Regions from separate parts of the Rhizobium sp. CIAT894 genome, predicted to be linked through region 1. Evidence: predicted binding sites of a transcription regulator. Region 1 holds the regulator's gene; each other region holds the start of a gene.
The links. Region 1 encodes PhoB, which activates phosphate uptake and scavenging genes when phosphate is short. Its sites were predicted from a motif close to TGTCATNNANCTGTCAT; they were not measured.
Positions count from the first base shown of each region.

Region 2: a site for PhoB is predicted at 1,985-2,001, ahead of RHEC894_RS20630 (DUF2794 domain-containing protein). Genes of this name have one in related genera too.
Region 3: a site for PhoB is predicted at 2,282-2,298, ahead of phnF (phosphonate metabolism transcriptional regulator PhnF). Genes of this name have one in related genera too.
Region 4: a site for PhoB is predicted at 1,756-1,772, ahead of RHEC894_RS21550 (NAD-glutamate dehydrogenase). Genes of this name have one in related genera too.

Region 1 is NZ_CP020947.1:557,952-562,104, forward strand. It holds gene pstA (phosphate ABC transporter permease PstA) at 1-396, shown strand, start outside; gene pstB (phosphate ABC transporter ATP-binding protein PstB) at 412-1,227, shown strand; gene phoU (phosphate signaling complex protein PhoU) at 1,272-1,985, shown strand; gene phoB (phosphate regulon transcriptional regulator PhoB) at 2,123-2,806, shown strand; gene RHEC894_RS02760 (GcrA family cell cycle regulator) at 3,395-3,937, opposite strand.
Region 2 is NZ_CP020947.1:4,194,877-4,199,029, forward strand. It holds gene RHEC894_RS20620 (Bax inhibitor-1/YccA family protein) at 108-836, shown strand; gene RHEC894_RS20625 (GNAT family N-acetyltransferase) at 945-1,502, shown strand; gene RHEC894_RS20630 (DUF2794 domain-containing protein) at 1,561-1,962, opposite strand; gene RHEC894_RS20635 (thioredoxin family protein) at 2,288-3,028, opposite strand; gene acnA (aconitate hydratase AcnA) at 3,263-4,153, opposite strand, start outside.
Region 3 is NZ_CP020947.1:202,888-207,040, reverse strand. It holds gene dapB (4-hydroxy-tetrahydrodipicolinate reductase) at 1-690, shown strand, start outside; gene RHEC894_RS00990 (2,3-bisphosphoglycerate-dependent phosphoglycerate mutase) at 712-1,347, shown strand; gene phnF (phosphonate metabolism transcriptional regulator PhnF) at 1,513-2,250, opposite strand; gene phnG (phosphonate C-P lyase system protein PhnG) at 2,369-2,845, shown strand; gene phnH (phosphonate C-P lyase system protein PhnH) at 2,845-3,453, shown strand; gene RHEC894_RS00970 (carbon-phosphorus lyase complex subunit PhnI) at 3,458-4,153, shown strand, end outside.
Region 4 is NZ_CP020947.1:4,390,460-4,394,612, reverse strand. It holds gene RHEC894_RS21550 (NAD-glutamate dehydrogenase) at 1-1,547, opposite strand, end outside; gene pdxY (pyridoxal kinase PdxY) at 1,824-2,699, shown strand; gene RHEC894_RS21535 (carbonic anhydrase) at 2,772-3,413, shown strand; gene RHEC894_RS21530 (GGDEF domain-containing protein) at 3,510-4,153, shown strand, end outside.

The sequences.
Region 1 (4,153 bases):
ATCATCGCGACGCGCGCGGCTCTGCGCGCCGTGCCGCCGTCGATCCGCGCCGCAGCCCTTGGTCTCGGCGCCTCGAAGATGCAGATGGTGTTCCACCATGTTCTGCCGCTCGCCATGCCCGGCATCTTGACCGGCACGATCATCGGCCTTGCGCACGCGCTCGGCGAAACCGCGCCGCTGCTCCTCATCGGCATGGTCGCCTTCGTCGCCAACGCGCCGACGACGCCGCTCGATCCCTCGACGGCCCTGCCGGTGCAGGTCTATATGTGGGCCAACGAGGCGGAACGCGCCTTCGTCGAACGGACTTCGGGTGCCATCATCGTCCTGCTCCTGTTCCTGATCGTCATGAACATGGGCGCCATCCTCTTGCGTCGTCGCTTCGAGCGCCGCTGGTAAACGGAGTTAAACATCATGAACATGTTGACCGAAGCTGCAGTTGAAAAGGCGCTGGATCAGAAGATGAGCAACGTCCCGTATAAGATGATCGGCCAGGATGTCTCGGTTTACTACGGCGAGAAGCGCGCGCTTTTCGATGTGAACCTGAACATCCGCGAAAACACCGTAACCGCGCTGATCGGCCCGTCGGGCTGCGGCAAGTCGACCTTCCTGCGGAGCCTGAACCGCATGAACGACACGATCGACGGCTGCCGCGTCGCCGGCAAGATCACCCTCGACGGCGACGATATCTATGATCCCGATATCGACGTCGTCGAACTGCGCGCCCGCGTCGGCATGGTCTTCCAGAAGCCGAACCCGTTCCCGAAGACGATCTACGAAAACGTCTCCTACGGCCCGCGCATCCATGGCCTTGCCAAGTCGAAGGCCGATCTCGACCAGATCGTCGAGACCAGCCTGCAGCGCGCCGGCCTCTGGAACGAGGTCAAGGACCGCGTGCACGAATCCGGCACCGGCCTGTCGGGCGGCCAGCAGCAGCGTCTCTGCATTGCGCGCGCCGTCGCCGTCAGCCCCGAAGTCATCCTGATGGACGAGCCCTGCTCGGCGCTTGACCCGATCGCCACCGCCAAGGTCGAGGAGCTGATCCACGAGCTGCGCGAGAATTACACGATCGTCATCGTCACCCACTCCATGCAGCAGGCCGCGCGCGTCTCGCAGCGCACCGCCATGTTCCACCTCGGCAATCTCGTCGAGGAGAACGACACCGACAAGATGTTCACCAATCCCGACGACCCGCGCACCCAGGACTACATCATGGGCCGCTTCGGCTGATTTTGGCGACAGCAAGCCTTCCCTTTATTCGAGGATAAAGCCCCATGGCATCGACACATATTTATTCTGCCTATGATGATGATCTGAAGTTCCTGTCCCGGCGGATTTCCGAAATGGGCGGCCTGGCCGAGCAGATGGTCGCCGAATCCGTCCGGGCGCTGGTCAACGGCGATACGGCGCTCGCCCAGAAGGTCATCTCCGACGACGTGATCCTCGATCACGCCGAGCGTGAAATCGGCGACAAGGCGATCGTCACCATCGCTCGCCGTCAGCCGATGGCCGCCGACCTGCGCGAAATCATGGGTTCGATCCGCATCGCCGCCGATCTCGAACGCGTCGGCGACCTCGGCAAGAACACCGCCAAGCGCGTCATCGCCGTGCAGAGCACCGGCGTTCCCCGCAAGCTCGCCCGCGGCCTCGAGCATCTGTCCGAGCTGGCGCTCGTCCAGCTCAAGGAAGTGCTCGACGTCTACACGACGCGCGCCGCCGACAAGGCGAGTGCGATCCGCGAGCGCGACAACGAGATCGACGCGATGTACACCTCGCTGTTCCGCGAGCTCTTGACCTACATGATGGAAGATCCGCGCAACATCACCAGTTGCACGCATCTTCTCTTCTGCGCCAAGAACATCGAGCGCATCGGCGATCACGCCACCAACATTGCCGAGACCATCTATTACATGGCGACCGGCGCGCAGCCGGAAGGCGATCGTCCGAAGGACGACAGCGCCAACACCGTCGGCGCGGTCACGGAATAACCGCCTAAACCAGACGATTGCGTGCGCGCCCATGTGGGGCGCGCAAAGAGGTCGCAGCCAATTTTTGTGAATTTGCGCAGGATGCATTGCTTAAATCACCCCCGGTTTAAGGATCATGCGCGAGGAGACCGACACGCATGATCCCGAGAGTTGCAGTTGTTGAAGACGAAGAGGCCCTGAGCGTGCTTCTTCGCTACAATCTCGAAGCCGAAGGCTTCGAGGTCGATACCATCCTTCGTGGCGACGAAGCCGAAATGCGGCTTCAGGAGCGCACGCCCGATCTTCTCATCCTCGATTGGATGCTGCCCGGCGTCTCCGGCATCGAGCTCTGCCGGCGCCTGCGCATGCGGCCGGAAACCGAGCGCCTGCCGATCATCATGCTGACGGCGCGCGGCGAAGAGAGCGAACGTGTCCGCGGACTGTCGACGGGGGCCGACGATTACGTCGTCAAGCCCTTCTCGACCCCGGAACTCGTTGCCCGCGTCAAGGCGATGCTGCGCCGCGCCCGCCCCGAGGTGCTGTCGACGGTGCTGAAATGCGGCGATATCGAACTCGACCGCGAAACCCACCGCGTCCATCGCAAGAGCCGCGAAGTCCGCCTCGGCCCGACCGAATTCCGCCTGCTGGAATTCCTGATGTCGTCGCCGGGCCGGGTCTTCTCCCGCTCACAGCTTCTCGACGGCGTCTGGGGTCACGACATCTATGTCGACGAACGCACCGTCGACGTCCATGTCGGCCGCCTGCGCAAGGCGCTGAATTTCTCCAACATGCAGGATGTCATCCGCACCGTCCGCGGCGCCGGTTATTCGATGGAAGCCTGAGGGGTTTCAGCGGAAGTTCGGGGGCGGTTTGGGTCGCTTTACAGAGCTGGCTCCTGCAGCTCATAGGAGCTGTTTCTGCAGGCCTCGCTGTTCCTGCCGCCCTGCTTCCCCCACCCTCCGTCGTCCTCGGGCTTGACCCGAGGACCCATGGCCGCGAGCGCTGCGTTGGCTTTCACACTGACAAAGGGGGCCGTAGCCGAACAAATTCAAGCGCAGTGCTAGCGGCATGGATACTCGGGTCAAGCCCGAGTATGACGGAGAGTGGGGGGCGAGATGGGCAAGAAGCGAGACGTCCGGAAGAATTTCAGCAAATGAGCCAGCGGTTTTGCGTGGTGATCGCGTAAAGTAAAAGGCGGCAATAAAATCAGCGCGTAGTTCGCTATTTGTGGCGGAGTCTCCCCACCCTCCGTCGTCCTCGGGCTTGACCCGAGGACCCATGCGGCAAGCACTGTGTTCGTAAAAAGCGACCACAAGATAGAGCTCATCTCACTTGGAGTTCCAGCCAAAACCCCGAAGCGTTCGCGTCACCCACGCACAAAAAAACGGGCCGCGCGGCCCGTTTTTGCATGTCGACAATGTCTTACCTGCTCAGCCGACCCGCGCTGCTGCCCGGCGGCGTTCGTTGACCGGCTGGTAGGCGAGCTTCTGGTGATAGCTGCAATAGGGCGAATTGTCGGGGGATTCGCAGCCGCAGAAGTGGAAGTCATCCTTCAGCGGATCGCCGACCGGCCACTTGCAGGTGCGTTCGGTCAGTTCCGTCAGGCCGAGGCGGCGCGAGATCGGCACGACCACGTTGCCCTTCGGCACATATTCCATTTCCTCGACCGTTTCGATCTCGATCTCTTCCTTCAGCATCGTCGCGCCCTGCTGGCGGGTAACGGTGCGGGTGGTGGTGGTGGTGATGCGAGAGGCGTAGTTCGGTGCGCGCGGCGCCGATGTGGTGCGCTTCGGCGTTCGCGCGGCGGTGTTCGTGCCGCCGGCCTTGGCGCGGCCCGGAAGGCTCAGCCGGTGCACCTTGCCGATAACAGCGTTTCTGCTGACACCGCCAAGTTGTGCCGCGATCTGGCTCGCGCTCAGTCCTTCGGCCCAAAGTTTCTTGAGTTTCTCGACCCGCTCGTCTGTCCAGTTCATGCCCTGTCTCCACCTTTCGCGTTGGTGATGGCAGAATCCCTCACCGTTGTCCCGGAAGGCTCCGAAACAAGAAACGCCCGATCAATTTTGGTGACTAGTTCCGCCGCATGCAGTCTAGTAATTGAACTTTAACCTAGTGTGAGCCTGACTCCCTGACAAGAGTCGCGGGAATCCGGATGAATCGAATTCCGAGTTTTCCCCAACTTGCTGCCCCGG
Region 2 (4,153 bases), 790 kb from region 1:
GAAGGGTGAAAGCCTCATATTGTCGGCAGGCATGCTGGAGCTCCGCAGCGGCGCCCGGGTCGAAAACCCCGACACCGTATCTCCATCGGAGCTTGTAAGAGGAAACTATGGCTGATCTTCGTAACTATCAAAGCCGCGCTCAGACCGGCGAGATGATTGATCAAGGCCTGCGCGCATATATGCTCAAGGTCTACAACCTGATGGCGCTGGGTCTGGCGATCACCGGTGTGGCCGCATATCTGTCATTCCAATTCGCTTTCGCCAACGGCGAGCTGACCGCTTTCGGTCAGGCGATCTATCTGAGCCCGCTGAAGTGGGTGGTCATTCTGGCGCCGCTGGCTCTGGTGTTCTACCTGAGCTTCCGGATCAATAGCATGACGGTAAGCGCCGCCCAGACGACGTTCGCGATCTATGCCGCGCTTGTCGGCCTGTCGCTTTCGTCGATCTTCCTGATCTACACGGGCCAGAGCGTCGTTCAGACCTTCTTCGTCACCGCCGCCTCCTTCGGCGCGCTGTCGCTGTACGGCTACACGACCAAGCGTGACCTGTCGGCCATCGGCTCGTTCCTGATCATGGGTCTCTTCGGCCTGATCATCGCTTCGCTGGTCAACATCTTCCTGGCTTCGTCGGCCATGCAGTTCGCGATCTCGGTGCTCGGCGTTCTGATCTTCGCAGGCCTCACCGCCTACGACACGCAGCGGATCAAGGAATTGTACCTGGAAGCTGATGACGTCGCTGTAGCCGGCCGCAAGGCGATCATGGGTGCGCTGACGCTCTATCTCGACTTCATCAACCTCTTCATGTTCCTGCTGCAGTTCATGGGCAACCGTAAATAAGCAGGACAGACTAAGGGAAAAGGCGGCTTCGGCCGCCTTTTTTGTTGCGCCGGTTTCGGAGGAGTGGTTTTAGAAAAGCCTCCTCATTCCGATGGACCAGCCGCCGACATGTCCTTCCTCCTGCGTGACGCCTCGCAAGCCGACATTCCCGCCATCACCGATATCTACCGGGAATCCGTCCTGAACGGCACGTCAAGCTATGAGATCATGCCGCCATCTGAGGCCGAGATGGCGCAGCGTTTTGCGGCGATCGTCGGCCAGCACTATCCCTATATATCAGCCGTCGATGCGGACGGGACCCTGCTCGGTTATGCCTACGCCTCGGCCTTTCGCACACGCCCTGCCTATCGCTGGATGGTCGAGGATTCGATCTACCTGGCGCCTGAAGCGCGCGGGCGCGGCATCGGCAAGGCGCTGATGAGCGAGCTGATCGACAGCTGCACCGGTCTCGGTTTCCGTCAGATGGTGGCCGTCATTGGCGGCGCCAGTCCCGCCTCGATCGCGCTTCATCTCAAGGCGGGCTTCGTAGAAGTCGGCCTGATGAGGGGCGCCGGCTACAAGCACGGCCGCTGGCTGGATACGATGCCCATGCAGCGCACTCTTGGCGAGGGCATGACGACCGATCCGGATCCCTCCGCCTATCCCGGCACGCTGTTTGCAGGCTGATGCATATCATCAGGAAGTGTGCAGCGGTTCCGGGATAACGACATGCAGAAAAAACGGCTTACTTGTCGACCAGTTTCAGCGCCTTGTCGAACACCTTCAGAACCTGATTCAGCTCATGACCACGCTTCAAGATCGTGCCGTTGATATTGATCACGCAATAGGCGCCCTGCTTGGCGGCGAGCTTCGGATTCTTCTCGATGCGGAAAAGCGGCATTTCGCCGGAGCGCTTGAAGACGGAGAAGACCGCCTTGTCCTTCAGGTGATCGATGGCGTAGTCGCGCCATTCGCCGTCGCCGACCATGCGGCCGTAGATCCAGAGGATAGCGTCCAGTTCACGCCGGTGAAACGTCACCGGAAGCGGGTCCTTGCTTTGCTTGTATTCCCTGAGATCGACGACGACTGAGGAACTATGGTCGACGGAACGGCTTTCGCCGTGTCGTAAATCCGGCTGATCTGTCATCAGTCTCCCGAGGCCTCCGCTTGTGACAGGAGAGTGACAGTGTGCCCGAGCCGCCGCAAATTGCAAGAGTCCCGCCCGTCACATTCGGCCGCAAAGGACGCTGCGGCACTTTGAATCTGCGCATCGTGCAATGCACAGAGGAGCGCTGACGCTTTCTCGGCAACGCCGCATTTCAGTCAAAACAGCGCCTCATTTGCAGGGGAATTATGAATCCCGGTTTGGCGCCAGCGCGCCAAAGGGCCCGGCGGAGCGTATCGACCTTAACCCCAGCCCCGAATACGCTCAGCCGGGCCGCCCGGTACTTCATCCGCAAGCGGATGAAATCTCAGATATTTTTTCCAGCCATCACCACGGTCGCACCAAGGATCGCAGCCGGATCGCCATCTGCCGTCGCCGATTGCAGCAGAATCGCGCAGCCCTCGAGCTGCGGCCGCTGCAACACACTCGCCGGCAGCGTCAGATTGGTCGCCTTGCCGTCCCACATGCCGACGGTTTCGACATTGGTGACGCTGTGCAGATAGGAGATCTTCTTGCCGCTGTTTTCGCCCTTTTCAACGTCGATCGTCTTTTCCTTGTCGAAATAGACCATCACGACATTGGCTTTGCCCTGCCCCGCGCCGATCTTGATCTCCAGCTCATCGCCGCGCATCGACGCGCTGATCGGAACGGTCAGTCCGTTGCCTTCGCCGTTGTAGGTGTCGATCTTGCTGTTGATGCCGGTGAGATCGGCGCCGGCCAGATGGCCGCGCCCGTTGACGATCGCCTGCGGCGTGTAGACGTTGCTGCGGCCCATCGTTCTGGCATAGCCGTATTGCCGTTCGGTGTTTTCCTTGGAGCTCAGCGTATCGGCCCAACCGAGATAGTTCCAGTAATCGACATGATAGGCGAGCGCGATCACATCGCCCTGGCTCACCAGCTTGCGGAACGCCGCATCAGCAGGAGGACAGGAGGAGCAGCCCTGCGCCGTGAAGAGTTCGACGACGCCTTTCGGCGTGCCGTCTTCGGCCTGCAACGAGCCTGCGAAAACAACACCGGCGATCAGCGGAATCAAAAAACGGGGGGACATTCACCTGCACCTCTTTTTCAGCGCCGCCAGCGTGTTCGAACCGGAAGCCCTGACATATAAACGTACGAATAATCCTTCCGGGTCCAAACGAAAAGTCACGAACGGGTGAGACGCCGCACCACCGGAACCCGCGGAAAACAAATCCTCGTGAGCCCGCCCGAATACTGTCGCCGCAAAAGAAAAGCCGCCGGAAATTGCTCTCCGGCGGCCACTATCATGGGAAGCTCTTAAAAATCAGGCAGCGAGATCGCGCAGAACCGTCTGCAGGATGCCGCCATTGTTGAGGTAGACCACCTCGTCGAGCGTATCGACGCGCGACAGCAGCGGAACTTCCTTCACGGTGCCGTCGCCATAGGTGATCTTGGCGATCTTCTTCTCGCGCGGCTTGATCTTGTCGAGGCCTTCGATGGTGACGAGTTCATCGCCCTTGAGGCCGAGGCTCTGCCAGGTCGTACCCTCTTCGAAGACGAAGGGAATGATGCCCATGCCGACCAGGTTCGAGCGATGAATACGCTCGAAGGACTGGGCGACCACGGCCTTGACGCCGAGCAGGTTGGTGCCCTTGGCAGCCCAGTCACGCGACGAGCCGTTGCCATATTCGACACCGGCGAAGATGACGAGCGGCACGCCTTCGGCCTTGTACTGCATGGCGGCGTCGTAGATCGAGGTTTCTTCCTTCGACGGGTAGTGGATGGTGTAGCCACCTTCCTTGCCGTTCGGGCCGAGCATGTGGTTGCGGATGCGGATATTGGCGAAAGTGCCGCGCATCATCACTTCATGGTTGCCGCGACGCGTGCCGTACTGGTTGAAGTCGGCAACGGCGACCTCGTGACCGAGCAGATAGGCGCCAGCAGGCGATGCAGCCTTGATCGAACCGGCCGGCGAGATGTGGTCGGTTGTGATCTTGTCGCCGAACAGGCCGAGGACGCGGGCGCCCTTGATGTCGGAGACGCCGGTACCCTTCTTGCCCATGCCGACGAAGTAGGGCGGGTTCTGGACATAGGTCGAATTGTCGTCCCAGGCATAGGTCTGGCCCGGCGGGACCTGAACGGCCTGCCAGTTGACGTCACCCTTGAAGACGTCGGCATATTTGCTTTCGTACAGTTCGCGGGTGACGTATTTCTG
Region 3 (4,153 bases), 360 kb from region 1:
GGCAAGGATGCCGGCGAGATTGCCGGCCTCGGGCCGACCGGTGTCATTATCGGCGACGATCCGCTCCAGGCCTTCCTGCATGCCGAAGGCGTGCTCGACTTCACCTCGCCAGGTGCAACCGTGGAATTTTCCGGCCTCGCCGCGCAAGCCCGCATCGTCCATGTCGTCGGCACGACCGGCTGCTCGGTCGACGACGATACGAAAATCGCCGCCGCGGCCCGCCATGCCCGCATCGTCAAATCGGGCAATATGAGCCTCGGGGTCAACCTGCTCGCCGTGTTGACCGAGCAGGCGGCGCAGGCGCTCGATCCTGTTGATTGGGATATCGAGGTCCTGGAAATGCACCACAAGCACAAAGTCGACGCCCCTTCCGGCACCGCGCTTCTGCTCGGCGAAGCGGCGGCCAAGGGCCGCAATATCTCTCTTGCCTCGAAATCAGTCCGGGTGCGCGACGGCCATACCGGCGGCCGCGAGGCCGGCACGATCGGTTTTGCGACGCTGCGCGGCGGCTCCGTCATCGGCGAACATTCGGTGCTTTTTGCCGGCGAAGGCGAAATCGTCACCCTGTCGCACAGCGCAGCAGACCGCTCGATCTTCGCGCGCGGCGCCATCAAGGCGGCGCTTTGGGCGCGCGACAAGAAGCCGGGTCTCTATTCCATGCTCGACGTGCTCGGGCTTTCTTCCCAATAACGACATATCGGAGGCATATTCATGAGCGGTACCCTCGTCCTCGTTCGCCACGGCCAGAGCGACTGGAACCTGAAGAATCTCTTCACCGGCTGGAAGGACCCGGATCTGACCGAGCTCGGTATCCAGGAAGCCAATGCCGGCGGCACCGCACTTGCCGAATACGGAATCAAATTCGACGTCGCCTATACCTCGGCGCTGGTGCGCGCGCAGCACACGCTGAAGCTCATCCTCGACAAGGTCGGCCAGCCCGATCTGCCGACGATCCGCGACCAGGCGCTGAACGAGCGCGACTATGGCGATCTCTCCGGCCTCAACAAGGACGATGCGCGCGCCAAATGGGGCGAGGAGCAGGTGCATATCTGGCGCCGCTCCTACGACGTGCCGCCTCCGGGTGGCGAAAGCCTGCGCGACACCGGCGCCCGCGTCTGGCCCTACTACCTCACCGAAATCCTGCCGCGCGTGCTGCGCGGCGAGAAGGTGCTGGTCGCAGCACATGGCAATTCGCTGCGTTCGCTGGTCATGGTGCTCGACAAGCTGACCAAGGAAGGCGTGCTCGCCCTCAACCTCGCGACCGGCGTCCCGATGGTTTACAAACTGAAGGCCGATTCCACCGTGGCTTCCAAGGAAGTGCTTGGCGACATGTCCGGCGCACATTGAATCCATTGGCCTTCCCTGTCCCGACGGGGAAGGCTGTTCTCAAAGCGCGTCGCGTCAAACTTGATTTATGCGACGCGCTTTAGCTCTTTGTTTTACGCATGTTTGCGGCAAAAGCGCTTCGCGCTTTGCCTGGCAAAACCGCTGCACACTTTTGCGCGACATGCTTTAATTCTCGATGGTGAACTGCACCCGGTCGGCTGCGAAGCGGCTGATCGAATACTGCACCGGCACCCCGTCAAGATCGGTGTTCATCGCCTTGGCGATCAGCAGGATCGCACCGGGGGTGAGCTCCAGGTCGGCCAGGTCTGATGTGTTCGCATGGGCCGCCGTCACTTCTGTCGTCGCCCTGACATAGTCCGGCAGGCCAAGGTCGGCAAAGGCCTTGGTGATCGATTCGTGCTTGCGATAGGCCTCGCCGATGCCGGCGAAGCGTGCTGCGGGAAACCAGCTCGTCGCCTTTGAAACCGGCCGCCTGTCTGCCTGGCGCAATGTTTCCAGCCGGATCACCTGTTCTCCCTGCTTCAAGCCCAGCCAGCGGGCAACCTTGGCGCTTGCTTCCTCCTTCGCCTCATCGAGCAGAAGGCTGCGCATCTCGCGCGCCTGGTCGCCGATGCCTGAAGTGAAGCGCGTGCGCCGGGTGATCGGGAAATTCAGCCGCTCCTTGCGCTCGATCAGCGTGCCGCGACCTTGTACCGCACGGACAATTCCCTCCTGCGCCAAGGCTGCCAGGGCGCTGCGCACCGTATGCCGGTTGACACCCAACTGCAGCGCCAGAACGGTTTCCGGCGGCACCATTCCGGTCTCGTCATAGGCGCCGTTGCCGATCGCCTCGCGAATCCGATCGGCGATCTGGCGCCAGAGCGCCACGCCGGTCTGTCTTTGCACCTGCTTCAATCCCGCCATGCCATCCCTACCCGTCTTTTCACGCCCACGACGTCATACGCTTGTCACGACATCGATTTAAGCGTAGGTGTATCTTGTATGATTGTCTATATCAATAGACATTTTGAGGGAAGCGGCGATGATATCAGCGGACAGCAAAGACGCTGCGTCACAGACGGCATCCGGGCGCAAACGCGCCGCCGATCTGCTGGCGCGAGCAGAACGCAGCGAACTCCGGGCGGTCTGGGATGCCCTGCCGCAAAAGCCTGCGGCGCATCCGGTGCGCGGACCGGAGACCGGGCTGGTGATGGTGCGCGGCCGCATCGGCGGCGGCGGAGCGCCCTTCAATCTCGGCGAAGTGACGGTGACGCGGGCAACCGTCCGGCTCGGTTCCGGCTCGGTCGGCCATGCGCAGGCGCTCGGCACCGACCGCGAGAAGGCCCGGCTTGCGGCGATCTTCGACGCGCTTTGGCAGGAGGAGGCGACACAGGATTTCGTCGAGCAGGCGCTGCTTTTGCCGATCGCCGGACGGATCGCCGCTACTGAGCGCCGCAAGGCCGACGAGACGGCGGCGACTCGCGTCGATTTCTTCACCATGGTGCGGGGAGACAACTGATGGGTCTCAAGACAGAAGCCCTGACCGGCGGCTTTGCCGAGCCGGTCTTCCATGCACAAAGCGTCTTCAAGATGCTGATGGATGGTATGGCCCGACCCGGGACGATCCAGACGGTTCAGCCCGATGCTGCGCCGCCGACACCGCTCGGCATCGCCGCCGGCGCGATCGCGCTGACGCTTTGCGACCACGACACATCAGTCTGGCTTTCCCAGCGACTGGCGAAATCCGCCGCACCGGAGTGGCTCGGTTTCCACACCGGCGCGCCGTTGACCACCGAAAAAGCCGAAGCACGCTTTGCCTTCACCGAGGCCGGCACCGCGCTTTGCTCCTTCGGGCTTTTTGCGGCGGGCACGCAGGAATATCCCGACCGTTCGACGACCTTGATCATTGAGCTTGCCGAACTGGAGGATGGGCACAGGCTGGCGCTGACGGGTCCCGGCATCCAGACCGTGGCGGAGATCGCGCCTGTCGGCCTGCCGGAGACCTTCCTCAGGCTGTGGACCGAGAACCGCGCGCTCTTTCCGCGCGGCATCGACATCGTGCTGACCTCGGGCAAGCGCTTCGTCTGCCTGCCGCGCACCACCAAGATCACAGCAACGGAGATCTGAGCTCATGTATGTTGCCGTCAAGGGTGGCGAGGCCGCCATCGCCAATGCCCACCGGCTGCTCGCCGACCGACGCCGCGGCGACCGTTCGCTGCCGGCGATCGGCATCGGGCAGATCGTCGAACAACTTGCCCTCGCCGTCGACCGCGTCATGGCCGAGGCCTCGCTTTTCGACCGCACGCTCGCAGCCCTTGCCGTCCGCCAATCGCGCGGCGACATGATCGAGGCGATCTTCCTGCTACGCGCGTATCGCACGACGCTGCCACGCTTCGGTTATTCCAAGCCGCTTGATACGGCTGATATGACGATCGAGCGTCGCATCTCGGCGACTTACAAGGACCTGCCGGGCGGCCAGCTGCTTGGGCCCACCTTCGACTATACGCACCGGCTGCTCGATCCCTCGCTGCTCGAGGATGAAGCGGTCGAAGCGCCCGCCCAGCGTCCGGCCGAGACCGGCCGTGTCATGCGCGTCTCCGAGATCCTCGGCGAGGAGGGGCTGATCGAGGCCGATGGCGACATGCCTGAGGATCACGAGATCGGCGACCTTACCCGCGAGCCGATGGAATTCCCGATGACCCGCGATCTGCGCCTGCAGGCGCTTGCCCGCGGCGACGAAGGTTTCCTGCTGGCGCTCGGTTATTCCACCCAGCGCGGTTACGGCCGCAATCATCCCTTCACCGGCGAAATCCGCATCGGCGAGGTC
Region 4 (4,153 bases), 590 kb from region 1:
TCCTCCGGAGTGAAGGAATCCTGGAAGGCCTGGTCGACCGATATTTTCGGCGCCTTGGGTCCGGCCAGCGCCTCGAAACGATCGTCCCAGCGGGCGGTAATCTCGCGGATCACCTGCTCGAGCTTGGCCTGCGGAATGCGCGGGGTCTTGCCGCCGGAACGGCCGATGATGAAATGCACGCGTGCCACGCCGCCTTCCGGGAAAGCCGGGTAATAGGCGGAGACGCGGCCGTCATAGACCGTCTTCAGATAGGTGCCGATGCGTTCGCGGACGATCGAATCATATTCCTCGCGCGGCACGTAGACGATCACCGAGACGAAGCGGTCGAAATGGTCGATGCGCGGCAGGGCGCGCACGCGCGGCCGGTCGGCCAGATCGTTGATCTGTTCGGCAAAACTGGCAAGCAGTGTCGTGTCGATCTGGAAAAGATCGTCGCGCGGATAGGATTCCAGCGTGTTGTCGAGCATGCGGCCGGAATGGCTCATTGGGTCGAAGCCGAAATGCTCCTTCACTTTCTCGATCTTGGAACGCAGCAGCGGGATTTCGGCGGCGAGCGAGGTATAGGCCGTCGAGGTGAAAAGACCGACGATGCGCAGTTCGCCGGTGACGTTGCCCTTGGCGTCGAAACGCTTGACGCCGACATAATCCATATAGGCGCGACGATGGACGATCGATTTCACGTTCGCCTTGGTGACGATCAGGAAGTCGGGACCGTCGAGGAAGGCAAGAATCTCCGGTGTCGTTGTCACGGCGTCCTTGCCGGTGCGCAGCACGAGAACGTCAGGATTGGAGAGAATGCCGAGGCCGGCGCCCTTGTCACGTTCCACCTTGGCATCGGAACCCTTGCCGGAATAGACATATTCGCGCATGCCGAGGAAGGTGAAATTCTCGTCGCGCAGCCAGCTCAAAAAGGCGATCGCCTCGGCATGTTCGGCCTTCCTGCGGCCGGCGCCGTTGGCGGCAAGCTCGGCGATGACGCCATCGAGCTTGGAGAGCATCGGCTTCCAGTCGGAAACCGACAGGCGGACCTGTTCCAGCACCGTTTCGATGCGCTTGACGAGATCGGCGGCCTGGGCGGAATTGAGCGGGGCGATATGAAGCTGGATGTGGCTGACCCGCGCCGCCGGATCGCTCGGTTGGTCGGCGGAATAAAGCGTGGGTGCCTTGCCTTTTTCGATCACCAGGATGGGATGCACGGCCATGAACAGGTCGCGGTGCGTGCTCGTCACTTCTCCCATGACCGATTCATAGAGAAAGGGCATGTTCCGATCGGTGACCGAAAGCACCGAGACGGCGGTGCCGTCAGGCGTGACATCGGCAATGGTGTCGATGCTGACGCGCGGCGCCTTGCCGTTCCAGGCAGCGAGTTCCTTGGCGGAATGCACTGCGGAGAGCGCCAGCATATCAGCCGTATAGAGTTCGAGATCGTCATTGCTGGCCCGGCCGAAGAGGATTTCCGGATCGAGATGCGGCTCGTTTGTCGCCTTGGCGATCTTACGCGCATTTTCGATCTGCTTTTCCCGTTTCGGATTGTTTCTGGCAGCCATGGATCGCCTCCTGCAATGGACTGATTTTCTGCAAGCTAGCAGAAGATTCCTCGAAAAAATCTCTAAAATGGAGGCCTGAAGGACCATTTTGATGCTTTTTTGACGCCGAAAATGGGAAATTCTTGGAGATTTTTCCGCTTTCCTGGCCAAATCGGATGAAAGCGCCCCTTTTTCGGTTTTTCATTTCGCCCCACATTTCCATGCCCACGTGAAGAATGGTTGACAGCGCGACGTCAAAAAGATCATCAACGCGATCATCATTCGGATCCTGGTATCATGTCGGAAAATGCAGCGGGCGCAGTCATCGTCATCTCCAGCCATGTGGTGCGCGGTTCGGTCGGAAACCGGGCGGCAGTCTTTGCGCTGGAGACGCTCGGCCATCCGGTCTGGGCCCTGCCGACCATCGTGCTGCCCTGGCATCCCGGCCACGGCCGCTCGACCCGGCTGACCTTCGCGGAAGCCGATTTCGACGCGGCGATCGACGATCTGATCCGCGCGCCCTGGATCGGCGAAGTCAAGGCGGTGCTTTCGGGTTATTTCGGCAATGCCGCCCAGGCTCGCTCCGTTGCCCGGCTGATCGCCGCGCTCAGGCAGAACAATCCCGAGCTGCTTTATGTCTGCGATCCCGTCATGGGCGATCTCGGTGGCCTCTATGTGCCGGAAGCGACAGCCGAGGCCATTCGCGATCATCTTATCCCGCTTGCTTCGCTGGCGACGCCGAACCGCTACGAACTCGCATGGCTTTCGGGGGCGGCGCTTGACGATAACAGTGCGATCATGGAGGCGGCGCTGGCACTCGGGCCATCGCGCATGCTCGTCACTTCGGCCGTGCCGATGATGGCCGGCGGTACCGGCAATCTCTATCTTTCCGGCCGGCATGCGCTGCTTGCCGAGCACCGGGTCGTTGAAAATCCGCCGAACGGTCTCGGCGACCTGCTTGCCGCGGTCTTCCTGTCGCGCCTGCTTTCCGGCCTGGAGGATGAAAAGGCGCTGCAGCTTGCCACGGCCAGCGTTTTCGAGGTGCTGGCGCGCGCCGTCAAGCGCGGCAGCAATGAGTTGATGCTGGCAAGCGATGCGTCCAGCCTTTCGACGCCGATGGCCATGGTGCAGATGCGCCGGCTCGTGCATCCGGTACAGCGGCGGAAAAAATAACGCATCGGCCGATGCACGCATTTTGCAGTGCAGCAGTTGATCTTATTCTCCGCGCGCGCTAATCCAGAAAGCATGCAGCGTTTTCCTACACCACTTCTGGACGGTTATCGCAACTTCATGAACGGGCGTTATGCCGACGCCCGCGACAGGTATCGGTTGCTTGCCGAAAACGGTCAGAGTCCGAGCACTTTGGTTATCGCCTGTTCGGACTCGCGTGCGGCACCCGAGCTGATCTTCGATGCCGGCCCGGGCGAGCTCTTCGTCATCCGCAACGTCGCCAACATGGTGCCGCCCTACGAGCCGGACGGCCATTTCCATTCGACCTCGGCGGCGCTCGAATTTGCGGTGCAGGCCCTGAAGGTCTCCGATATCGTCGTCATGGGTCATGGCCGTTGCGGCGGTATCCGCGCAGCACTCGATCCGAATGCCGAGCCGCTGTCGCCAGGCGATTTCATCGGCCGCTGGATGTCGCTGGTCAAGCCCGCCGCTGAGCAGATCCAGAGCAACGACGTGATGACGGCCGCCGAGCGGCAAACGGCGCTGGAGCGTGTGTCGATCCGCAATTCGATCAACAATCTCAGAAGCTTTCCCGACATCAAGGCGCTCGAGGAAGCGGGAAAAATGCATCTCCACGGCGCATGGTTCGATATTTCCACAGGCGAACTCTGGGTGATGGATGCTGAGACACGTGACTTCATTCGTCCCGAAATCTAAGGACGAACCGCTTTATCAGTTTTTTAAGAATTGTTGTTAAGCTGCCCGTGAATTGGTCGCGCACGACCGACGTTTTGATCACCGTGGCGATTGGCGATGAAGTTCGAGACCATCAAAAGGGTTATCCTGGCCGCGATCATGCTGCCTTTCGTCTTCATGCTCATTGAAGGCCTCATCGTCATACGGGCTTCGGTCCTGCAATACCGGCATCTCGAGAAAGACCGGCAGTTCGCCGACGTGCTTGCCCGCGGCGGGTCGATCGCCGCGACGGAGATCCTCAGTGAAATCGGCGCCACCCGCCACTATCTCGCGCGTCCCAACAGCAGCACGGCCATCGAGATGCAACGAAGCCGGGTGACGCTCGATCGCGAACGCCGGGCTTTCTATGCCAGCCTGCCCCCTCGCGACACGCTCGATGAAGGCCTCGTGGAAGAATTGTCGGTTCTCAGCCTAGCCTATAGCCGCATCGTTGCTGCGCGGAGCGCCGTCGACCAAGGCCGCTATTTCGGCAGCGATCCCGGTTCGATCTACTGGTATTCGGCTCTCAAGCAGCTTGCTGTCGTCGATGCGCTTTCACCGCTGATCAACGATCCGGTGTTGCTGGAGAAATCCAACCAGCTGATGGGCATCATGCTGACCTACTACGGTGAAAGGTTGATCACCGGCATCGGCACCCGCTACCTCGACCATGGCGTTTCCGCCCGGTTTCCGGTGGAACTGTTCGTGCAGGGCAAAGTCAT